DNA from 3 places in the Serratia sp. NA_112.1 genome. Region 1 is predicted to be linked to each of the others. Evidence: predicted binding sites of a transcription regulator. Region 1 holds the regulator's gene; each other region holds the start of a gene.
The links. Region 1 encodes PurR, which represses purine synthesis genes. Its sites were predicted from a motif close to CANGCAAACGTTTGCNTG; they were not measured.
Positions count from the first base shown of each region.

Region 2: a site for PurR is predicted at 5,164-5,181, ahead of glyA (serine hydroxymethyltransferase). Genes of this name have one in related genera too.
Region 3: a site for PurR is predicted at 5,113-5,130, ahead of carA (glutamine-hydrolyzing carbamoyl-phosphate synthase small subunit). Genes of this name have one in related genera too.

Region 1 covers NZ_JBQZFO010000003.1:409,953-418,137, forward strand. The annotation lists gene cfa (cyclopropane fatty acyl phospholipid synthase) at 1-925, opposite strand, end outside; gene punC (purine nucleoside transporter PunC) at 1,266-2,474, opposite strand; gene punR (DNA-binding transcriptional activator PunR) at 2,598-3,542, shown strand; gene purR (HTH-type transcriptional repressor PurR) at 3,539-4,564, opposite strand; gene cydH (cytochrome bd-I oxidase subunit CydH) at 4,888-4,977, shown strand; gene sodB (superoxide dismutase [Fe]) at 5,031-5,609, opposite strand; gene ACUTQ5_RS09845 (C40 family peptidase) at 5,802-6,623, opposite strand; gene ACUTQ5_RS09850 (Grx4 family monothiol glutaredoxin) at 7,038-7,385, shown strand; gene rnt (ribonuclease T) at 7,456-8,136, opposite strand.
Region 2 covers NZ_JBQZFO010000010.1:51,462-59,646, reverse strand. The annotation lists gene glnB (nitrogen regulatory protein P-II) at 1-233, shown strand, start outside; partial or broken gene ACUTQ5_RS17630 (aldehyde dehydrogenase family protein) at 297-515, shown strand; gene ACUTQ5_RS17625 (NAD(P)-binding protein) at 602-2,518, shown strand; gene ACUTQ5_RS17620 (c-type cytochrome) at 2,515-3,702, shown strand; gene hmpA (NO-inducible flavohemoprotein) at 3,738-4,928, opposite strand; gene glyA (serine hydroxymethyltransferase) at 5,300-6,553, shown strand; gene ACUTQ5_RS17605 (3-phenylpropionate MFS transporter) at 6,821-7,972, shown strand; gene csiE (stationary phase inducible protein CsiE) at 7,969-8,185, opposite strand, start outside.
Region 3 covers NZ_JBQZFO010000004.1:271,562-279,746, reverse strand. The annotation lists gene kefF (glutathione-regulated potassium-efflux system oxidoreductase KefF) at 1-314, opposite strand, end outside; gene carB (carbamoyl-phosphate synthase large subunit) at 501-3,725, opposite strand; gene carA (glutamine-hydrolyzing carbamoyl-phosphate synthase small subunit) at 3,741-4,889, opposite strand; gene dapB (4-hydroxy-tetrahydrodipicolinate reductase) at 5,359-6,180, opposite strand; gene ACUTQ5_RS11420 (FadR/GntR family transcriptional regulator) at 6,501-7,232, shown strand; gene ACUTQ5_RS11415 (hypothetical protein) at 7,401-7,538, shown strand; gene ACUTQ5_RS11410 (glycosyltransferase) at 7,623-8,185, opposite strand, start outside.

The sequences.
Region 1 (8,185 bases):
CTTCCATCACGAAATGCCCCTCACTGGCCTGGGCAATATGCGAGACCGACGGCAGGCAGCCATTCGGGAAGATATATTTGTTGATCCACGGGTCAACATTCATATCTGTCCGATTCGAGCCAATGGTGTGCAGCAGGAACAGACCGTCCGGTTTTAAATTACGCTCCACCACTTTAAAATAGGTGTGGTAATTTTTCGGACCGACGTGTTCGAACATGCCGACAGAAACAATACGGTCAAACTGCAGGTGTAAATCGCGGTAGTCTTGCAATCGGATTTCAACGTCCAGTCCGACGCAGTGCTCCTGTGCCAGTTTTTGCTGTTCGGCGGAAATGGTCACGCCCACCACCGAAACACCATAGTTTTTCGCCGCATAGGCGGAAAGCCCGCCCCAGCCACAACCAATATCCAGCAGGCTCATGCCCGGCTGCAGCTGCAGTTTCTCGCAAATCATCCGCAGCTTGGCTTCTTGCGCTTCTTCCAGCGTAGTGGCTTCTTTCCAGTAGGCGCAGGAATATTGCATATGCGGATCGAGCATCTGCGTAAACAGATCGTTCCCCAGATCGTAATGTTCTTTACCGACTATCCAGGCGCGTTTCTTCGATTGCAAATTGGTGAGTCGCGCGGCGGCAATACGCAGGGTATCTTTTAAATGGCGGGGGAGTTTCTTTTCCAGCCCGGCACGGACCACGTGTTGAAAGAATATATCCAGCCGTTCACATTCCCACCAGCCGTCCATATAGCTTTCGCCCAGGCCAAGAGAACCTTCCTGCAGCACGCGTTTAAAAAAATCGGGATTTTTAACCTGAATATCGAAAGGGCGTGAGCCGTTTATTTCAATACCGGCCATGCTGAGCATTTCATTAGCGATGCGATACCATTGGTTGTCCTGGATGCTCACATCTTCTATACACGATGAACTCATAGCTTCTCCATCACTTTCTTCTGACTTATGACCCGCCAAAAAATAGCTTAGACAAATTCTGCGGGTGCATACGTTTATCTACGGCAAAAAGTTCCGTGGTGCCTGATATCCGACTATGAACAGAGGAAAATTTTAAGAAGGTTCCTGCGCAAGAAACGCTGGAAAGACAATCCTTAAAAAAGTGTGACGCCATTCGCGTACACAACAGCAATTTGTGATAAAGAAATTATAAAGGTGTTATTTTAAAAGGTCGTTTTGAGTATAGGCTTGCCGAGACGCTTACTCAACTGTAAATCGCACTCGGCAAAAATATTGTTTAAGTGATTATTAATACATACAATTATGACGCTGAGTTAGCATGTTCCTGCCGCGTCGCCTGCTGTTCATCCATCACTTTTCCCCGTTGCAGCATATAGCCCAATGCGGCTAATACTACCATAGAAACCATCACCGTCACCGTTGCCAACAACGGCTGGCTGATAAAGGCCGATACCAGCATGCTGGCGACAAAACACAGGCCCAACTGCAGGGTATTTTGCAGCGCTGCGGCTTTGCCTGTGCCTGCCGGGAACGGGGTTAACGCATTTGCCACTACGATTGGGTAGGTGGCACCGTTGGCCAGCGCCATCACGCAGAACGGGAGCAGCAGCGTGGTAAGCGTGGGTTCGGTCAGCGTGGCAACCAGATATAACGTCACCATACTGATGCCATAAGCTACCAGCAGCCACGGCAGTAAGGTGTTGCCATTAATGCGATTTAACGCGGTGCGGCAGCCATAACCCCCTAACAGGAAGGCCAGGGTCTGTGGCACATAACTCAGGCCGATATCATTTGGGCTGTACCCCATATCGCCAAGAATAAAGGGTGAACCGGTCAGCCAGGCGAAGAAGCCGGCGGAGCAGGCGGCAAAGATGATAACGCTGCCGCTGAATACCGGAGATTTCAGTAGTTGCCAGAAGGTCAGGGCGTTTTTATTTTCTGCGGAAGGCAAAGATTTGGCGTTTTCTTTCAACAGCAGAGTCGGTAGCAAGAGAATGACGGTAATGCCCAGCAGCACGGCGAAAATGGCACGCCAGCCCATGTGGTTCAGTAGCCAGGCACCGACCAGTGGCGCCAGAGCCGGTGAGAGGGCTACCAGCGGCATAATGGTGGCGAATACGCGGTTTGCCTTGCCTTCACGGTAGCGGTCGATCACCAGTGCCTGCCAAGTGACGGCGGCGGAACAGACGCCAATCGCCTGGATAAACCGCAGTGACCACAGTTGAACGGCATTTTGTACCCACAGCATGCCCAGGCATCCCAGCGCAAATAGCGCCAGGCCAATCAGCAATACCGGTTTACGGCCAAGACGGTCGGAAAGCGGACCCCATAGCAGTTGAGCAAAGGCAAAGCCGGCCAGGAAGATACTGAGGCTGGCACTGATCGCCCCGGCGGAAATTTGCAGATCTTGCTGCATTACACCAAAGGCGGGCAGGTACATGTCGGTGGCCAGGTAACCCAGCATACTCAGGCCGGCAAGGTAGAACATAAAACCAAAGGAATTTCTCATGGTATTTCTCGTTAATATTTTAATGTCGCAGGTTTTTAGCGCCGGCAAGTGTATCCGGCTGGATCTCTGCTTGTGAAACGGTAATATTTGCGAAGTGCTGTTAAAAAAATTGAAGGCAAGATTGTGTGGTCTGAATATTCTCTCGATGTGGTAGATGCGGTCGCCCGCACAGGTAGTTTCAGCGCAGCGGCGCAGGAACTGCACCGAGTGCCCTCGGCGGTCAGTTATACCGTGCGGCAATTGGAACAATGGCTGGCAGTTCCGCTGTTTGAACGGCGGCATCGTGACGTGGAACTGACCCCGGCCGGCGTGGTATTTGTGCAGGAAGCGCGCAGTGTCATCAAAAAAATGCTCGACACTCGCCGCCAGTGCCAGCAGGTGGCTAACGGTTGGCGTGGTCAACTAAAAATTGCGGTAGACATCATTGTTAAACCCCAGCGTTGTCGCCAACTGGTGCTGGATTTTTATCGCCATTTTCCCGACGTAGAACTTTTGGTTCAACTGGAAGTGTTTAACGGCGTCTGGGATGCGCTGGTGGACGGACGTGCTGATATGGCGATTGGGGCGACGCGTGCGGTGCCGGTCGGCGGCGGCTTTGCCTTTCGCGATATGGGCGACATGCGCTGGCTGTGTGTGGTCAGTCCGCAACATCCGCTGGCGGCGTTGGACGGCCTGTTGAATGATGATCAACTGCGGCCTTTCCCGTCCCTGTGTCTGGAAGATACCTCGCGTAATCTGCCCAAGCGGGTCACCTGGACACTGGATAACCAACGGCGGCTGGTGGTGCCGGACTGGGCCTCGGCGCTGGACTGTCTGTGTGCCGGCCTATGCGTTGGCATGATGCCGGCGCATCAGGCCTTGCCATTGGTGCAGCGTGGGGAACTGGTAGCGTTGCAGCTGCAGCAGCCGTTTCCGGCCAGCCCCTGTTGCCTGACCTGGCAGCAGAATAGGCCATCACCGGCGATGGCCTGGCTGTTGGATTACCTGGGGGACAGTGAAACGCTGAATCAGGAATGGCTAAGCGAAGTGGTGCCGGAAGCCACAGCGGCTTCCGGCGATAGCAATTAGCGGCGGTAATCGATGAATGGGCCGTCAGCGACCGAACGGCGCTCAATCAGCTTTGGATGCACTTCAATCACCTGCGACTCTTCGCGCTTGCTGATTATACGGTCCAGCAACATGGTGAACGCCATCTCACCCAAACGCTCTTTGGGTTGATGAATGGTGGTCAGCGCCGGGGTGAAATAGCGGGCGTTACGCACGTTATCGTAGCCAATTACCGAAATGTCTTGTGGCACCCGCAGCCCAAGTTCGTCGGCGGCGCAGATCGCGCCCATCGCCATGATGTCGCCGCCGCAGAATACCGCGGTCGGCCGATGCTTCTGCGACAAGATCTGGTGCATGGCCTTGTAACCGGATTCCGGCTCAAAGTCGCCCTGAACAATCCACTCGTCGCGTACTTCGATATTGGCTTCTTCCATGGCTTTTAAAAAACCCTGATGGCGGCCGCCACCGGTATTGCGCGACAGTTGGCCTGGAATGGCACCGATATCGCGGTGACCGCGTTCAATCAGATAACGCCCGGCCAGATAGCCGCCTTCGAAGGCGTTATCAATAATGCTATCGGTAAAATCACCGCGGGCTGCGCCCCAGTCCATGACGACCATTGGAATATTGCGATAGTCTTCCAGCATACCCAGCAGTTGGTCTGGATATTCCGAACACATTACCAGCAGGCCATCGACACGTTTTTGTGCCAGCATCGCCAGATAGGCCCGCTGTTTGTCCAGATTGTTGTGCGAGTTGCACAAAATCAGCGTATAGCCTTTGCTGTAGCAGCTGTTTTCTACCGCCTCGATTACTTCGGCAAAGTAGGGGGCTTCGCTGGAGGTGGCCAGCAGGCCAATCGATTTGGTGTGATTGACCTTCAGGCTGCGCGCTACGGCGCTGGGTGAGTAATGCAGCTCTTTAATCGCAGCGCCAACGGCCGCTTTAGTCTCTTCGGCGACGAAACGAGTCTTATTGATGACGTGCGAAACGGTGGTGGTGGAAACGCCAGCGCGTTTGGCCACATCTTTAATCGTTGCCATGTAAAGAATGACTCCTGAACTCACATGTTGCAGTATGTAAGTATGATGTTAATCGTTTGCCTGCGTAGATCCTTCTCCAAAGAAGCGAAAACTGAGTTTTTAGTGTGTTGAAGTCGTCAGCGCTTGGTCAGGAGGGGCATTTTGCCGGTACACAGTTGTGAACTGCGAATTTTGTCCCATATTGAGCCAAAGTGGAAGAGGTAATCGGTATAATAAACCGGGAAATGATAACAAGATTTTATTGTTTAACTGTGTGAAAATGGTTTGACGCATTAATTGTGTGCCTTTTACCCTTGGGCAACCCAATCTGAAAAGGAGTTGTAATGGATACCGATCTGAAAATGTCACTGTTCACCACCGTTTGTGCGCTGGCCGTGATTATTGCTTTCAGCTTCACCGCTGCTTTGAACTGATCCCCTCAAGTAAAACAGGCGCAGCTCGCTGCGCCTGATTGTTTTTCCCCGCGTTACGCCAGGTTCTTTTCCACAAATGCCCAGTTAACCAGTGACCAGAAATTTTCCAGGTAGGCAGGTCGCGCGTTGCGGTAATCGATGTAGTAAGCGTGTTCCCAAACGTCGACGGTCAGCAGTGGTTTATCATCACCGGTCAGCGGTGTCGCCGCGTTCGAGGTGTTAACAATAGCCAGCGAACTCTCTGGCGTTTTCACCAGCCAGGTCCAGCCTGCGCCAAAGTTTTTCACTGCGGCGTCGCTGAATTGCTGCTTAAAGGCGGCGAAAGAACCAAATGCCTGATTTATTGCCTCAGCCAGTTTACCTTCAGGCTCACCGCCGCCCTGTGGCGACAGACAGTGCCAATAGAAAGTGTGGTTCCATATCTGGGCTGCATTGTTGAAGATGCCGCCGTCAGAGGCCTTAACGATTTCTTCCAGGGACAACCCTTCAAACTTACTGCCTTTCAGCAGATTGTTCAGGTTCACCACGTAGGCGTTGTGATGCTTGCCATAATGGTATTCCAGGGTTTCTGCGGAAATGTGCGGTTCGAGGGCGTTTTTTTCATAAGGTAATGCAGGAAGTTCAAACGACATTGCTTTCTCCTTGTACAGTGCCAGTCCACCGACGTAACAATGGGCGATAGATTGACCTGTTTTTATTGTGGGTATTTAGATTAGCAATTTTCGCGATGAAATACAGGGGAACGGGTAAGGGATTGAATACAACAATGAGGTTTGCGGGAACTATTAGGGGAGAGCGGCTGACAGCGCCAGCCGCAAAAGAGATTATCGAATGGTTTTTGGCGTGACAACCCGGCGTGCGCCGATGTAGTGGTTTTGCCAGTAGTCGTTGTCGAGTTGGCTGATGCGGATTTCTTCACCGGTACGCGGTGACTGAATGAATTTACCGTTGCCCAGATAAACCCCAACATGGTCAGCCACACCGCGGTTGTTAATGCGGAAGAACACCAGGTCGCCACTTTCCAGTTCACTCTTCTTGATTGGCGCTGCGTCACGCAGGTGATACATCTCGTTGGCAGTACGCGGCATTTTAATTTTAACGATGTCTTTATAGGCGTAATAAATCAGGCCGCTGCAATCAAAGCCGGTTCTTGGCGAGGTGCCCCCCCAGCGATAAGGTTTACCCATTTGATCCATCAGCTTGGCCATCGCGGTTTGCTTGGCATGCTGGTAGCGTTTTTTGTGTGCCGGGCTGAGCTTCAGCGGCTTTTCGTCACCCACCAATTTGGCGGTTGCCATGCCGGTTTTGCGATGGCGGCCATAGCCTTTTTTATAACCCTTCTTCGGCGGAGTCACTTTAATTTTGGCTATTTTATGAGTTTTGTTTTTCGATTTTGTGCTAACGATCTTTTTAGCGGCTTTTTCTGTTTTGGCTTTGGAGACCTTGGCGGTTTTCTGCGGAGTAGTGACTTTCACTTTTTTGCTGCTGGCTTTAACCGCTTTCTTTTTCTTGCGGTCATCCGGCCGGGCTTCGTTTACGTGGCTCTTGCGCTGCTCAGCGGCAACACGCGACTGTGGCGCTGCGTGCGCCAGATTAAAGAATAGCTGTGTAAACAACAGCACAAAAAGCGTAAGAATTAAACGCATGTCGACGTTACCAACCTTGGCCCCGGAACAGATATCGAATGAGTGACAGTATTCCCGAATTTCGCCATATAAAACAGCGAAGAACCCATAAATGATAATCCATATTGTGAGAAAACGTTAATAGCATTTTTTTTGCCGAAAAATCAAACCGTTGATGTATAAAAAACCAACAACGACCACCAGGGAACTTATTAAGTGGCGTTTTTTGACAGGAAATATATTAGTGAAATGGCCGGATTAAAAATGTTATTCTGCGCATATGTTTTGACCGGAAAGGCCTTGCCGGTGAGACGCGACTGACAACGGGGGAATGCCCTTGCAAAAGATGGCGTTTTCTTGCAACTGTTCCAGCCGCTACAATAGCCAGTGTGATGCATGTTGTAGCCATGAGATTTGGCTTGAGGAAGCAATATAATGACGACGACGATTGAAAAAATTCAGCACCAGATCACTGAGAACCCAATTCTGCTGTACATGAAAGGTTCACCGAAATTGCCAAACTGCGGTTTCTCGGCGCAAGCCGTGCAGGCACTGTCTGCCTGTGGCGAACGCTTTGCTTATGTTGATATTCTGCAGAACCCGGACATCCGTTCCGAGTTGCCGAAATACGCCAACTGGCCGACTTTCCCACAGCTGTGGGTAGACGGTGAGCTGGTCGGCGGCTGTGATATCATCATGGAAATGTATCAGCGCGGTGAATTGCAGCAGCTGATCAAAGAAACGGCAGAGAAGTACAAACAGCAGGAAGACCAGCAGCCATAATCGGCTTGGTTTTATTGTTGCAAGTCATCGGGCGGTGCCAGCTAATACTGGGCCGCCCGATTTTTTTGTCTTAGTCGGTATTAGTGGCGGCCAGTGGCCAACCGCCAAGACGCTTCCAGCGGTTAACCAGCTCGCAGAACAGCTGAGCGGTTTGCTCGGTGTCATACAGCGCTGAATGCGCCTGGGCACTATCGAAGGGAATATCGGCGGCAATGCAGGCTTTGGCCAGTACCGTCTGTCCCAACACCAGTCCGCTTAACGCCGCGGTATCAAAGGTGGCGAAAGGGTGGAAAGGATTGCGTTTCAGGCTGGCGCGCTCGGCGGCTGCCATCAAGAAGCTGTGATCAAAATTGGCGTTATGCGCCACAATTATCGCCCGGTTACAGCCGCGATCCTTAATGCCCTTGCGTACCGCTTTAAAAATAGCGTGCAGTGCATCGTACTCACTGACCGCACCGCGCAGGGGATTACTCGGATCTATGCCGTTAAACGCCAGCGCTTCGGGCTGCAGGTTGGCACCTTCAAAAGGCTCCACGTGAAAGTGCAGGGTTTCGTCCTGCTGCAACCAGCCGTCTTCATCCATTTTTAACGTAACGGCGGCAATCTCCAGCAACGCGTCAGTTTTGGCATTAAATCCGGCAGTTTCTATATCTATCACTACGGGGTAAAACCCACGAAAACGGCCACTCAGGGCGTTAAGATCACTTTTTTCGGCCATCAGTTTCTTATCTTCATCGAATGCAGCGCGCATTATGGCAAATTTTGCGCCCGGTTGCAGGCGGTTATCACGCGGAAAAAAC
Region 2 (8,185 bases), on a different contig from region 1:
TCGGCCGCCAAAAGGGCCACACCGAGCTGTATCGTGGCGCGGAGTACATGGTCGATTTTCTGCCAAAGGTGAAAATTGAGATCGTGGTGGCCGACGATATCGTCGATACCTGCGTCGAGACCATCATGCAGACTGCGCAAACCGGCAAAATCGGCGACGGCAAAATCTTTGTCTTCGACGTGGCGCGCGTAGTGCGTATCCGTACTGGCGAGCAGGACGAAGAAGCGATTTGATGTGACGTTTCTGATCTGAACCCCCTGAGGGCGCAGCATGCTGCGCCCTTGTCATATCTGCATGACTACGGGCTGGCGTCGTCACTGTGGACCCGGGACGTGGGGTGGGCGCACCGTCTGAGCGCCCGTTTGCAATACGGGGGCACCTGGGGGAATACCCATTTCATGCTGGTGAGCGAGATGCCGCACGGTGGCCAAAAGTTGTCCGGCTACGGCAAGGATATGTCGATGTATGGTCTGGAAGATTACACTGCTATTCGCCACGTGGTGTTTACACATTGATTAATCAGGTTTTATCTGAAAGATAACGCGGCTTTCAGACCGGCTCCGGCCGGTCTGATGATAATAAAAATAGAAGGAAGCCAATTATGAGCATCACCAGACGCGATTTTCTTAATGGGGTGGCGATCACCATCGCCGCCGGGTTAACGCCGATGCAGATCCTGCGGGCATCGCCGCAAACCGCCAATCAAACCCTCTATTACCCACCGACGCTGACCGGGCTGCGCGGCAACCACCCCGGTTCGTTTGAACATGCACATCAACTGGGGCGTGACGGCAAGGCCTTCGATTTTGCCAGCATCCCAGCCATGGAAGAGTTCGATCTGGTGGTGGTTGGTGCCGGTATCAGCGGGCTGGCGGCCGCCTGCTTCTGGCAGCAAATGAAGGGGCCGCAGCAGCGTATTTTGCTGATTGATAACCATGATGACTTCGGCGGCCACGCCAAGCGCAATGAATTCAGCAGCGAAAATGGCACCATTCTCGGCTACGGCGGCAGTGAGTCGCTGCAGTCACCGCGATCCAACTTCAGTCCGGTGGCGATGGGGCTGCTGCAAAAGCTGGGCGTCAGCATCGACAATCTGGAAAAGGCTTTTGATAAAACCTTCTATCCGGATCTTAACCTGAGCCGCGGCGTCTATTTCGATCGCAAAAACTTCGGCGTCGACAAAGTGGTTAACGGTGATCCTGGCCGTATGGTAGCGGATGATATTCCCCGAGATCGCCTCAATGGCCGTTCCTACGAAGCTTTTATCGGTGATTTCCCGCTGCCGGAAAGCGATCGCCAAGCGCTGATTGCACTGCACACTGTGGATAAGGATTACCTGCCGGAATTGAGTCAGGAGCAGAAAAGCGAATGGCTCGACAAACACAGCTATACCGAGTTCCTGCGTGACAAGGTCGGCCTGAGTGAAATGGCGATCCGCTATTTCCAACAAACCACCAGTGACTTCCAGGCGGTGGGCATCGACGCCACTTCCTGCAGCGATGCGCGTATTTGCGATCTGCCTGGCCTGAACGGCATGAACCTGCCGCCGCTGGACGAAGAGTCACAGGCGGATCTCGACGATCCTTACGTGTTCCACTTCCCCGATGGCAACGCCACTCTGACTCGCTTAATGGTACGCCATCTGATCCCGGCGGTAGCGCCAGGTGGCAAGGACATGAATGACATAGTGCTGGCGAAGTTCGACTACAGCCAGCTTGACCGGGCGGAGTCACCGGTAAAATTACGGTTGAACAGCACCGGACTGCACGCGGCCAACGTCGGTGACAAGGTCGAAGTGACCTACATGACCGGCGAGAAAATGACCAAGGTGCGCGCCGGGCAGGTAGTGATGGCCGGCTACAACATGATGATCCCTTATCTGGTGCCGGAAATGTCGCCTGAACAGCAGCAGGCGCTGAAGCTGAACGTCAAGTCGCCGCTGGTGTACAGCAAAGTGGTGATCCGTAACTGGCAGTCGTTTATTAAGCTGGGTGTGCATGAAGTTTACTCGCCAACGGCGCCGTATTGCCGCGTGAAGCTGGATTATCCGGTGAGCATGGGCGGCTATCAGCACCCGCGCGATCCAAACCAACCGATCGGCCTGCACATGGTGTATGTGCCGACGCTGGCGGGCAGCGGATTAAGCCCGCGCGAACAGTCGCGCAAAGGTCGTGCCTTGCTGTTGGGCACGCCGTTTGAAGTGCATGAGCAGATGATCCGTGAGCAGTTGCAGGGCATGCTCGGTTCCGCCGGTTTTGATCACCAGCGTGATATCGAAGCGATCACCGTAAACCGCTGGTCGCATGGCTATTCCTATTTCCTCAATGGACTGTTTGACGACGAAGATGAAGCAAAGAAAATCATTGCGACAGCGCGTAAGCCGATCGGCAAGATTGTGATTGCCAACTCGGACTCTGACTGGAGTCCATATGCCAACTCGGCGATCGACCAGGCATGGCGTGCGGTTAATGAACTGGCTTTCGGCCATGCTCCCGCTGCCGCCAAGGAGGGGGCATGAGCATGCGTTCACTGTACTTACTGACGTTATTGGCGGCGGGGGGCTCGGCGCAGGCGATGTCGGCCGGGGAATATGTGGCCAGGACCGGTGACTGCACCGCCTGCCATACCTCGCCGGGTGGCGCACTGTTTGCTGGCGGCATGAAGTTCCCGACCCCGCTGGGCAATATTTACGCTACCAATATTACGCCGGACAAGCAGCAGGGCATCGGTGCTTATTCTTTTGACGAGTTTGATCGCGCCATGCGCCAGGGGATCGCCAAAGACGGCCATCGGTTGTATCCCGCGATGCCGTATACCTCTTACGCCAAAATGAATGCGGAAGATATGCGCGCGCTGTATGACTATCTGATGGAGGAAGTCCCGCCGCAGAATACCGCCAACCGTGCCAGTGATATCAGTTGGCCGCTGTCGATGCGTTGGCCGCTGGCGGTCTGGAACCAACTCTTCCATGAGGATGCGCCTTACCAGCCGGACACCAGCCAGAGTGCCGAATGGAATCGTGGCGCCTACTTGGTGCAAGGGGCTGGGCACTGCGGCAGTTGCCATACGCCGCGTGGCTGGGCGATGCAGGAGAAAGGGCTGGACAGCAAAGCTCCAGCCTTCCTGAGCGGTGCTGAACTCGATGGCTGGTACGCTTCAGGAATACGCGGACTGAAACAGGATGAAGTGGTGGCCTTGCTGAAAACCGGGCGCAGCCAACATGCGGCAGTCGCAGGGCCGATGAGTGAAGTGGTTAGTCACAGTACGCAATATCTGACCGACGGTGACTTGAACGCCATTGCCACTTATCTGCACAGTCTGGCGGCAGAAAAATCGCCGCTGGAGAAACCCGTAACCATGGCGGTCGACAACTGGCAAGCGGGGCAACGTACCTATGCCATGTACTGTTCAACCTGTCACGGTAACAAAGGAGAGGGGAGCGACAACACCATTCCTGCCTTGGTCGGTAACGCAACGGTCACGGCGGAGAACCCGTTAACCGCGCTGCGCGTGGTGCTGGAAGGAGCACATACACCGATCACTCAGCATGCAACTGCGCTCGCCATGCCGGGTTACGCCTGGACCTTGAACGACCAGCAGGCTGCTGAGCTGATGAGTTATTTGCGGGGAAGTTGGGGCAACCAGGCGGCACCGGTCACGGCGCAGCAGGTAAAGGAGACACGCAAGCTGGCGGAGAAATAACGGAGGGGCGCGGTAACAGGCCGCGCCCCTTTCAATTACATGACCTTGTGCGGGCCGAAGCATTCATAGTGGATGCGATCGGCCTCTACGCCCATGCTCAGCAGTTGGCTGGCCACAGACTGCATAAACGGTAGCGGCCCACAGAAGTAGTAATGCATCTGCGGCGTGGCAAGCGTTTCGCGCAGGGCACTGAGGTTCATCAGGCCACGGCTCTGGTAGTCGCGGCCTACCACATCATTGGCACCCGGTTGGTTGTACCACACGTGACGGCTCAGATTCGGCATGCGGCCGGCAATATCCGCAACTTCATCGGCAAAGGCGTGAACGCCGCCGTTTTCCGCTGCATGCAGCCAGTGTATATCCGCCGGATGCTGGTTATCGTGCAGAGTGTGGAGCATGCCGAGCATTGGGGTTTGGCCGACGCCGGCGGAAATCAGTGCCACAGGCGTTTCCGGCTGCACATCGAGGAAGAAATCTCCGTGCGGCGGGGCGATGTAAATCACGTCACCTTCTTTGGCCTGCTGGTGCAGGAAGTTAGATACTTTGCCCTGATCTTCACGTTTGACTGCGATACGGTAGTATTCGCCGTTAGGTGAAGTGGTCAGCGAGTATTGGCGTACTTCCTGATTTTCCATGCTGTCATGTTTGATATAGACCGCCAGGTATTGGCCTGGTTTGAAGTCGATCACTTTGCCGCCGTCTACAGGCGCCAAGACAAAGCTACAAATCACGTCGCTTTGTGGCTGTTTTTTGACGATGCGGAAAGCTCGCAGGTCGCGCCAACCGCCCTCGGCGGTTTCGCTGGCCTGGTAAATCTGGCCTTCGCGCTGGATAAATACGTCCGCCAACACCCCGTAGGCTTTGCCCCATGCGTCCAGCACTTCCTGGCCTGGGCTGAACATCTCATCCAGCGTGGCAATCAAATGGCTGCCGACAATTTGATACTGGTCCGGGCGAATATTCAGGCTGGTATGCTTTTGGGCGATACGTTCCACCGCCGGCAACAGCGCCGCCAGATTCTCGATATTCACGGCGTAGGCGCAGATGGCATCGAACAGGGCCTGACGCTGATCGCCATTGCGCTGGTTGTTCATATTGAACACATCTTTTAACTCGGGATTATGCTCGAACATACGGTCGTAGAAGTGGGCGGTCAGCTTTGGCCCGGTAGCGGCCAGCAGGGGAATGGTAGATTTTACGGTGGCGATGGTTTGGCTATCCAGCATGGTGGCGCTCCTTGGTCGGACATTATTGGAATACTTTAATAATGCATTTATAATGCATCTTTTGTTTGAAAGCATCCTAACGGTTTCTGCCGTGGCTGTAAATACCCCTGTTTTTCTTGCGGAGTCGCCAGCCGACGATCTCGCTCACAGAACATGAAAAAACCGCATTATCAGCATGAGTAAAAGTCCGTTGCTGAATGAGGTGCTTTATCGGATCAAAGCCTTGCTGCGCCTAATGCCAATCGTTTGCGTAAAAACCTCTGTCAAGGCCTATCCTCGGTGGGGCGAAACAGTTTACACTGTGGCGCAGAACCCGAACGGGTAGTTATTTGGTGATTTTTTAGTTAGCTGATTTAGTCAGGAGAAGCCGGATGTTAAAGCGTGAAATGAACATTGCTGATTACGATGCCGAACTGTGGCGTGCAATGGAGCAAGAAGTTGTGCGTCAGGAAGAGCACATTGAGCTGATTGCGTCTGAGAACTACACCAGCCCGCGCGTAATGCAGGCCCAGGGCTCCCAGTTGACCAACAAATATGCTGAAGGTTATCCGGGCAAGCGTTATTACGGCGGCTGCGAATATGTGGATATCGTTGAGCAACTGGCCATCGACCGCGCAAAAGAGCTGTTCGGCGCAGATTACGCCAACGTCCAGCCGCACTCCGGTTCCCAGGCGAACTTCGCTGTCTATACCGCGCTGCTGCAGCCGGGCGACACCATTCTGGGCATGAATCTGGCGCACGGCGGCCACCTGACCCACGGTTCACCGGTCAACCTGTCCGGCAAGCTGTATAACGTGGTGCCTTACGGCATCGACGAAAAAGGTCAAATCGATTACGAAGATCTGGCTAAACAGGCTCAGACTCATAAACCAAAAATGATCATCGGTGGCTTCTCTGCCTTCTCCGGTATCGTTGATTGGGCAAAAATGCGCGAAATTGCAGACAGCATCGGCGCTTACCTGTTCGTTGACATGGCGCACGTAGCGGGCCTGATCGCCGCCGGCGTTTATCCGAACCCGGTCCCTCACGCACACATCGTGACCACCACTACTCACAAAACCCTGGCAGGTCCGCGCGGTGGCCTGATCCTGGCGAAAGGCGGTGATGAAGATCTGTATAAAAAGCTGAACTCCGCCGTGTTCCCAGGTGGCCAGGGCGGCCCGCTGATGCACGTGATCGCCGGTAAAGCGGTGGCGCTGAAAGAAGCCATGGAGCCTGAGTTCAAAATTTACCAGCAGCAAGTGGCCAAAAACGCCAAGGCTATGGTGGAAGTGGTGCTGGAGCGCGGCTACAAAGTGGTTTCCGGCGGCACCTATAACCATCTGTTCCTGCTGGATCTGGTTGATAAGAACCTGACCGGTAAAGAAGCTGACGCTGCCCTGGGCCGCGCCAACATCACCGTGAACAAAAACAGCGTGCCAAACGATCCCAAGAGCCCGTTCGTCACCTCCGGTGTGCGTATCGGTACTCCGGCAGTGACCCGTCGTGGTTTCACAGAAGCTGATGTGCGTGAACTGGCTGGCTGGATCTGCGACGTGCTGGACAACATCAACGATGAAGCCACCATCGAACGCACCAAGAAGAAAGTACTGGATATCTGCGCCCGCCTGCCGGTTTACGCATAATTTCCATTGCTGTAATAAATGCTGAGGCGTCAGGCCGGTCACTTGGGTGACCGGCTTTTTTTATGGCTCTGTCGCATTAAGGCGACGTCAGGTAACAGACTGTTTTTTGCGATGTTACCTGACAATGTCCCTGATCCGAAACAACCGCTGCGCCCTGATGACAAGGCTAAACTGTGAACTGCCTTACAGTCTATTCCCTCGGTGGTGAATGCACGTTGCTAGCCAGTGTGAGCTCTGTCAAAGTATCGCCCTCGCACCGGAGGGATCATGGTTCTGCAATCTACGCGTTGGCTAGCTCTCAGTTATTTCACCTATTTCTTTTCTTACGGTATCTTCTTACCCTTTTGGGGCGTTTGGTTAAAAGGTGAGGGCATACCACCTGAAACCATCGGTATTCTGCTTGGTGCCGGTCTGGTTGCGCGCTTTCTCGGTAGTTTGTTGATTGCTCCCCGGGTAAAAGATCCCTCTCATCTGGTGACGGCATTGCGCCTGTTAGCGTTACTGACGCTGGCTTTTGCCATCGGGTTCTGTTTCGGTAACGGCTGGGGCTGGCTAATGCTGGTGATCGCCGGTTTCAACCTGTTCTTCTCGCCGCTGGTCCCGCTGACCGATGCACTGGCCGGTACCTGGCAAAAGCAAATTACCATGGATTACGGCCGGGTCAGACTATGGGGCTCGCTGGCGTTTGTGATTGGCTCGGCGCTGACCGGGCAGATGGTTTCCGTCTGGGGCCATAACGTTATCCTCTACAGCCTGATAGTCAGCATACTGGCGATGCTGTTGGGCATGATGCTGAAGCCGAGCGTGATGCCGCAGGGGGAAGCGCGCACTCACAGCGAAACCGAGCATTCTTTGTGGGAGATGCTTAAGGAAGGGCCAGTTTGGCGCTTCCTGCTGTGCGTAACGCTGTTGCAGGGCGCGCATGCCGGTTATTACAGTTTCGGTTCTATCTATTGGCAGGAGGCGGGGTACTCGGCTTCAACCATTGGCTACTTGTGGTCGCTGGGCGTGGTGGCAGAAGTGATTATTTTTGCCAGCAGTGATTTCCTGTTCCGTCGCTGGAATGCGCGCAATCTGCTGCTGCTCTCTGCCTGCTGTGGGATACTGCGCTGGAGCCTGATGGCCAGTAGCACCGAGTTGGGGGGGCTGCTGGTGATCCAAATTCTGCACTGTGGCACCTTTACCGTTTGTCACCTGGCCGCGATGCGTTTTATCGCCGCACGCAAGGGGCCGGAAGTGATCCGGCTGCAGGCGGTGTATTCAGCGCTGGCGATGGGCGGCGGCATTGCGATTATGACGGTGATCGCCGGTTTCCTGTTCGAGTATCTGCAGGGTGGAGTGTTCTGGGTGATGGCGGCAGTGGTGTTGCCGGCGTTGTTTATCCGTCCGCCGGCCGTTGTGGTCAGCAGCAACCGTTAAGAGGTTTCCAGCAGCGCACGGATGAATTTTCGCTGCTGGCGCGCTAACGGCAATTCGGTATAAATCAGCGGTGGCTGCGGCTCACCATGCTCCATGGCATAAGGGGTGATCACCAGGGTGACTCCCTGCGGCGCGCCAGAATGCAGATAGTCGCGCAGCGGCAAATACTTGATATTCAGCGGTAGCAGCGTTAATTCGCGGATCTGATATTCC
Region 3 (8,185 bases), on a different contig from region 1:
GTCACCGCCCACAAGACATCTTTGCCCACCAGCGCTTCACCTTCATGGCCGTAAGCCCAGCCGTGCTCCAGCACCTTGTCGATCCACAATTTCAGCAACGGTGGCTGGCCGTACCACTGCATCGGATGCTGCAGCACCACCAGGTCGGCACGCTCCAGCGCACGCTGTTCGGCGTTGATATCGATATTGAAATCGGGATAAAGCTCATACAGCGAACGGACTTCCACCTCGGGAAGATCCTTGACCGCCTGTAACAGACGGTGGTTGGCATGAGAATGCCGGGGATAAGGATGGGCATAAATTATCAGGATCATGGTTGTCGTCGTTCCTTCGTTCCTTCGTTCTTTGCCAATATATCAAGCCTATACTAATCACACAGAGTGACAGTTTGCTGAATGATTGATAGCAGAAATTTTTAACGCGAGACAACAAATTGGCTGAAGGAGATAAAAAAGGGCGCTGCATTCAATGTAGCGCCCTGATATTACGACACAGAGAGATTACTTAACGATGCGTGCGTGCATCTCCTGCACCGAAGTGACCTGTTCGGTCGGGTCGGCCTTCAGCGCCATCGCTGTGGCGAAGCCGCCGTTCAGGGTAGTGTCGTAGTGCACCTTGTACTGCAGCGCACTGCGGCGAATCAGCTTGGAGTCCTCAATCGCCTGACGACCTGCCGTGGTGTTAACGATGTAGGTGTACTCGCCATTCTTGATACGGTCCTGAATGTGCGGACGACCTTCATGCACCTTGTTGACCAGGCGCGGGTTAATCCCCGCTTCGCCCAGTACCACGGCGGTACCGTGGGTGGCATCCAGTTCAAAGCCCTGCTTCAGCAGGCTTGCTGCCAGATCCACCACCCTGGCTTTATCGCCTTCGCGTACCGACAGCAGTGCACGGCCCTGTTTCTTCATGCCTGACTGGCTGCCGAGCATCGCCTTGGAGAAGGCTTCCGCGAAGGTGCGGCCAACGCCCATCACTTCCCCGGTAGAGCGCATTTCCGGCCCTAAAATCGGGTCGACGCCCGGGAACTTGTTGAACGGCAACACCACTTCTTTTACCGAGTAGTAAGGCGGGATAACTTCTTCCGTTACACCCTGCTCGGCCAGCGTTTTGCCTGCCATCACGCGTGCCGCCACCTTGGCCAGCGGCACGCCGGTCGCCTTGGAGACGAATGGCACAGTACGCGCGGCACGTGGGTTGACTTCAATCAGGTAGACTTCGTTGTTCTTCACCGCAAACTGCACGTTCATCAGACCACGAACCTGCAGCTCGAACGCCAGTTTCTCAACCTGCTGACGCATCACGTCCTGAATCTCTTTGCTCAGGGTGTAGGCCGGCAGTGAGCAAGCTGAGTCACCGGAGTGCACGCCCGCCTGTTCGATGTGTTCCATGATGCCGCCAATCAGCACCCGTTCGCCGTCGCAAATCGCGTCGACGTCGACTTCTACCGCGTCATCCAGGAAGCGGTCCAGCAGCACTGGCGCATCGTTAGAAACGCTAACCGCGTTCTGGAAGTAACGGCGCAGGTCGATATCGTCATAGACGATTTCCATCGCGCGGCCCCCCAGTACGTAGGAAGGACGAACTACCAGCGGGTAACCGATACCGGCTGCCTTTTCTACCGCCTGCTCGATGGTGGCGACGGTGGCGTTCGCCGGCTGTTTCAGCCCAAGACGCTGTACTGCCTGTTGGAAACGTTCACGGTCTTCGGCGCGGTCAATCGCGTCCGGGCTGGTGCCGATAATCGGCACCCCTGCGGCTTCCAGCTCGCGCGCCAGCTTCAGCGGAGTCTGACCGCCGTACTGTACGATCACGCCTTTCGGCTTCTCGATACGCACGATTTCCAACACGTCTTCCAACGTGACCGGCTCGAAGTACAAACGGTCGGAAGTGTCGTAGTCGGTGGAGACGGTTTCCGGGTTGCAGTTGACCATAATGGTCTCGTAACCGTCTTCACGCAGCGCCAGCGAGGCGTGCACGCAGCAGTAGTCGAATTCGATGCCCTGGCCGATGCGGTTCGGACCGCCGCCCAGTACCATGATTTTCGGACGGTCGTTGGTCGGATTGGACTCGCACTCTTCTTCATAGGTGGAGTACATGTAAGCGGTGTCGGTGGCGAATTCCGCCGCACAGGTATCCACACGCTTGTAAACCGGATGTAGTCCATAACCGTGGCGCAGTTTGCGGATTTCGCTCTCGGCAACGCCGGCCAACGTGGCCAGACGCGCATCGGCGAAGCCTTTACGCTTCAGGGTACGCAGGAATTCCTGGGTCAAGCCGTTGATGCCGGATTCGGCCACCTGCTCTTCCAGGCGCACCAGCTCTTCAATCTGCACCAGGAACCAGCGATCGACGTTGGTCAGGTTGAAGATGCCGTCCACCGACAGGCCGGCGCGGAACGCGTCCGCGATGTACCAGATGCGGTCAGAGCCGGCATCTTTCAGTTCACGGCGTATTTTGGTCAGCGCTTCCGGGTCGTCCAGATTCACTTTAGGGTCAAAACCGGTGGCACCCACTTCCAGACCGCGCAGCGCTTTTTGCAGCGACTCTTGCTGGGTGCGACCAATCGCCATCACTTCGCCGACGGATTTCATTTGAGTCGTCAGACGGTCGTTGGCACCGGCAAATTTCTCGAAGTTGAAACGAGGGATCTTGGTCACGACGTAGTCGATGGACGGTTCAAACGACGCCGGCGTGCGGCCACCGGTGATGTCGTTCATCAGTTCGTCGAGGGTATAACCCACCGCCAGTTTGGCGGCGATTTTGGCTATCGGGAAACCGGTAGCTTTCGATGCCAATGCAGACGAACGGGACACGCGTGGGTTCATTTCGATAACGATCAGGCGGCCGGTTTTCGGGTTAACCGAGAACTGCACGTTGGAGCCGCCGGTTTCCACACCGATTTCACGCAGTACCGCCATCGAGGCGTTACGCATGATTTGATATTCTTTGTCGGTCAGGGTTTGCGCCGGGGCTACGGTGATGGAATCACCGGTATGGATGCCCATGGCGTCGAAATTTTCGATAGAGCAGACGATGATGCAGTTATCGTTCTTATCGCGCACCACCTCCATCTCGTACTCTTTCCAGCCGATCAGCGACTCGTCGATCAGCAGCTCTTTGGTTGGCGACAGATCTAGGCCGCGCTCGCAGATCTCTTCGAACTCTTCGCGGTTGTAAGCAATGCCGCCACCGGTGCCGCCCATGGTAAAGGAAGGGCGGATGATGCACGGGAAGCCAACGTCAGCGGCAACCGCCAGCGCTTCTTCCATATTATGTGCGATGCCGGAACGCGCAGTATCCAGGCCGATTTTCTTCATCGCCACGTCGAAACGGCGGCGGTCTTCGGCTTTATCGATAGCATCGGCCGTGGCGCCAATCATGGTCACGCCGAACTCGGCCAGCACGCCCTGACGTTCCAACTCCAGCGCACAGTTCAGCGCGGTCTGGCCCCCCATAGTCGGCAATACCGCATCCGGGCGCTCTTTTTCGATGATTTTACGCACCACTTCCCAGTGAATCGGCTCGATGTAGGTCGCATCAGCCATTTCCGGGTCGGTCATGATGGTGGCCGGGTTGGAGTTCACCAGAATGACCCGGTACCCCTCTTCGCGCAGCGCTTTACACGCCTGGGCACCCGAGTAGTCGAACTCACACGCCTGGCCGATAACAATCGGGCCAGCGCCGAGGATCAGGATGCTTTTTATGTCTGTACGTTTTGGCATTTTTACTGCTCCTGATTATTTGGCGTTAGAACGGTAAGTCTCGATCAGTTCGATAAAGTGATCGAACAGCGGCGCGGCATCGTGCGGGCCCGGGCTGGCTTCAGGGTGGCCCTGGAAGCTGAACGCCGCTTTGTCGGTGCGGTGAATGCCCTGCACCGTGTGGTCAAACAAGGATTTGTGCGTTATGCGCAGCTCCGCCGGCAGGTTATTTTCGTCCACGGCAAAACCATGGTTCTGCGCGGTGATCATGACGCAGTCTTTATCCAGATCTTTCACAGGGTGGTTGCCGCCGTGGTGGCCAAGCTTCATCTTCACGGTTTTCGCGCCACTGGCCAGTGCCAGCAACTGGTGCCCGAGGCAAATGCCAAACACCGGAATGTCGGTTTCCAGGAACTGTTTGATGGCGGTGATGGCGTAATCACAGGGCTCCGGGTCACCCGGGCCGTTGGACAGGAAAATACCGTCCGGATTCATTTTCAACACTTCATCTGCCGGAGTCTGCGCCGGCACTACCGTCAGACGGCAGCCGCGATCCACCAGCATGCGCAGGATGTTGCGCTTGGCACCGAAGTCGTAAGCTACCACGTGGAACGGCAGCTCAGAGGCCGCTTTGGCTTCCGGCAATTCGCCTTCCAGCGTCCAACTGCCTTGCTGCCAGCTGTAAGCTTCCTGGGTGGTCACTTCTTTCGCCAGATCCATGCCTTTCAGGCCCGGGAAACCTTTGGCCTTAGCCAAGGCCAGGGCAGCATCCGGGGTATCGGCAGCAATGATGCAGCCGTTCTGTGCACCCTTCTCACGCAGCAGACGGGTCAGCTTGCGGGTATCAATATCGGCGATCGCCACAATGTTATGGCGCTTCAGGTAGTCAGACAGGCCTTCTTCGTTGCGGTAATTGCTGGCTATCAGTGGGAGGTCGCGAATGACGAGGCCTTGGGCGTGTACTGCGGAGGATTCTTCGTCAGCAACATTGGTGCCGACATTGCCGATATGAGGATAAGTAAGAGTAACAATCTGGCGGGAGTAGGAAGGATCAGTGAGGATTTCTTGATAACCGGTCATCGACGTATTGAAGACCACTTCTCCTACTGCCGTACCCTCTGCCCCGATGGCCCGACCGTGGAATTGGGTTCCGTCTTCGAGAACCAATAGCGCTGACTTAATCAAAACACCCTCCAAGGAATAATCAATCACAATATTTGCATATTAATTCAGATATCGCGATCTAAATCAATGCAAAAACCGCCTTCAAGGTCAATTTTTGGCAAATTGGGCGCATTCTAATGATGAGAGCTCCGCTTGTCTACCCAAAGCGCCATTTTTTCTCTTATTTTTGCACTTCTCGAGGTTTAATAGGGTTGGCAGCCATAAAAACATCGATAAACTCTGGCTGGTAAACGGTTGCGGGGATGAATGACCAAAAAGTCCAATAACAAAGACCAAATCCATGAAAAAAAACATCACCACCGGGTGATTCCGGTTAAAAAACACAGTAAAACATACAAAAACAGAAATCATAAAGAAAAATAAACACATAAATCATATTTTATATGTTAAAAAAAAGGACAATAAAATTATTGTCCATTAATCATAGCATTATGATAAAAAAACCACATCACGATGGTGTAAAAATCAATTATAGCTGGTCAAGATTGAGCACATCTCGCATATCAAACAGCCCTTTATCACGATTATGCAACCATGATGCCGCTCGCACCGCCCCACTGGCAAAAGTCATCCGGCTGGAGGCTTTATGGGTGATCTCAACCCGCTCGCCAATATCGGCAAACATGGCGGTATGCTCACCCACGATATCGCCGGCACGAACAGTGGCAAAGCCAATGCTCTTCGGATCGCGTTCGCCGGTATAGCCTTCACGCGCATACACCGCACATTCTTTAAGATCGCGCCCCAGTGCGCCGGCAATCGCCTCGCCCATGGCCAACGCCGTGCCCGAAGGGGCATCCACCTTATGGCGGTGATGTGCTTCAATGATCTCGATATCGGTGTAGTCGCCCATCACCTGAGCGGCTTTTTCCAACAGCTTCAGCACCAGATTGACACCGACGCTGAAGTTGGCGGCAAAGACGATACCTATCTGCTGCCCGGCGGCTTTAATGGCGTCTTTACCGGCGTCATCAAAGCCGGTAGTGCCAATCACCATGGCTTTTTTATGCTCGACGCAAAAAGCCAGATACGCCTGAGTGCTTTCCGGGCGGGTGAAATCGATCAGAATATCGAAATCGTCGACCACCTTTTCCAGACTGTCGCTAACGGCAACGCCCAGTGCGCCAACACCCGCCAGTTCACCGGCGTCTGTACCGATCAGGCTTGAACCCGGTCGCGAAATCGCCGCCCCCAGCGCCACACCCGGTGCCTGCTGTACCGCCTGGATCAATTGACGGCCCATACGGCCACCGGAACCCGCAACCGCTATGCGGATTAATGAATCAGTCATACTTGCTCTCTTGTTGATTTGACGCCTATCCCATTAGGCTATCGGTTCAGGGTAACTGCCCCACCTTATCACCGCCAGAGGATTCATTTCATAATTAGAAAATTATGATATCTCCCGCATTTCATCAGCAATGCTGTCAATGGGTTAACAATTGATCTAAAAAATATCTGTTGCCGATTGTACATAATCATGCAATTTCAATGGCTAAAAACCGCAGGAAAAACCCTCATTTCATTCACTAAAACCGACATGGGTCCCGCCAATCAGCCGCTTAGCTTAATATATGCTGTAACTGCCGCTTTATTGCCTGAGAGCCACGGATGAAAATCGCACCCACGACTCTATCGGAAACCCTGACGCAAGATTTGGCACGCCGCATCATCAGGGGGGATTTGCCGCCCGGGCTGTCGTTGCCGGGGGAAAATGAGCTGGCACAGCAGTACGAAGTTTCACGCACCTCGGTACGCAATGCCTTGCAGGTGCTGGCCGCAAAAGGGCTGATTTCCATCCATGCCAAGAAGCGCAGTACGGTCAACTCACGCCAGCTGTGGAGCTTTTTGGATACCGATGTTCTGGCCTGGCTGGCAGAAGACAGCCTCGATCCGTTGTTGACTGAACAGCTAATGGTCACTCGTTTGATCTTTGAACCCAATATCGCCGCGCTGGCGGCGGTTAATGCCACCGGTCATGATTTAGCCGCGCTCGAAGATGCCTGCAAGCTGATGGCACAAGGGCAGCAACAAGCCAGCCGTGAGCTGTTCGAACAGGGCGATATGGCGTTTCATCTCGCTTTACTGGGCGCCAGCCATAACCCCTTTTTACATTCATTAGGCAGTGCGCTGTCCGCCGCAATGGCCCTCTCTTTTCAGGAAACGCAGGAAGAAGACGTACACCTGGCCCAAAAGGCCGTTGAAGAACACCAACAGCTGCTGGAGGCTATTCGTTTCAGGCAGGTGGAAAATGCGCGCCAATGCATGCGTGTCATTTTGCTCAACGCGGCCAAAAAGAATCATTGGCATAAACAGCCGGAAATGTTCGCTCATATTATTTAAAAATCTCGCCTTGTCGTAACTCCAATCGTCCTCACAGATCTTGGGTTCTTTTGCCCTCATCAACCTTGCATACAAGATCTTTAAATTTGTATTACCTGAATGAATGACAACTGGATTGCTATCGGCTGGGGGACCTAACACCCGGTCAATCAGTCTGAGGAATCGATCATGAAGTTGACTACGGAAACCCCGTCGGCGGAGCAAGCCACTGCGAATACATTATTCAGGTTGAGAAGACGATTCTGCAACGGCGTAATATCATTGCCACCGACTATTGCCGTCACCCCGGCTGCCGCTGACCGCTGACGATCGTGCCATGATTGACCGGTTTTTTATTCAATTCTCTTTATAGCGAAAGCGGCCGCCCCACGGCGGCCATTTCACATATCTTCAATGGGTTAATGCAGCGACCTCGTCGGCAATTGCCGTCAGTGCATCATAACGGGCGTAATCGGCCTGCACCACCGCAGCACGCTGCCGATAAGACGGCTGCGCCAGAATTTGCTGCACCGCCTGACGCAACTGCCCCTCATCCGGGGTACTGGTATGCAGGCTAATGCCGCAACCCGCTGCCACCACTCTTGCAGCAGCTTCGAGCTTATCCTCGCCGGTTCCAGCGACAATCAAGGGTACCCCCTGATCCAGGGCATAGTTGATTGAGCCATAGCCGCCATTGGTGATCAACAACGCCGCCTTCGGCAGCCAGTGTTCGAAAGAGATGGACTCCCGCACTTTGGCATTAGCGGGCAACAGCGCCAACAATCTGTCAATCGGGCGCCCCCCCGTGGTCGCTAAAACCCGAACCGGCAATTCAGCCAGTGCCTTCAGGGTCGGAACAATCAGCTGGTGCAGATCGACATTCGCCAGCGTCCCCTGCGAAACAACCACCAACGGCCGCCGGTCGGCCTCATCCCACTCATCGCTGGTTTCAACCGCCACCGCCGCGCTACACA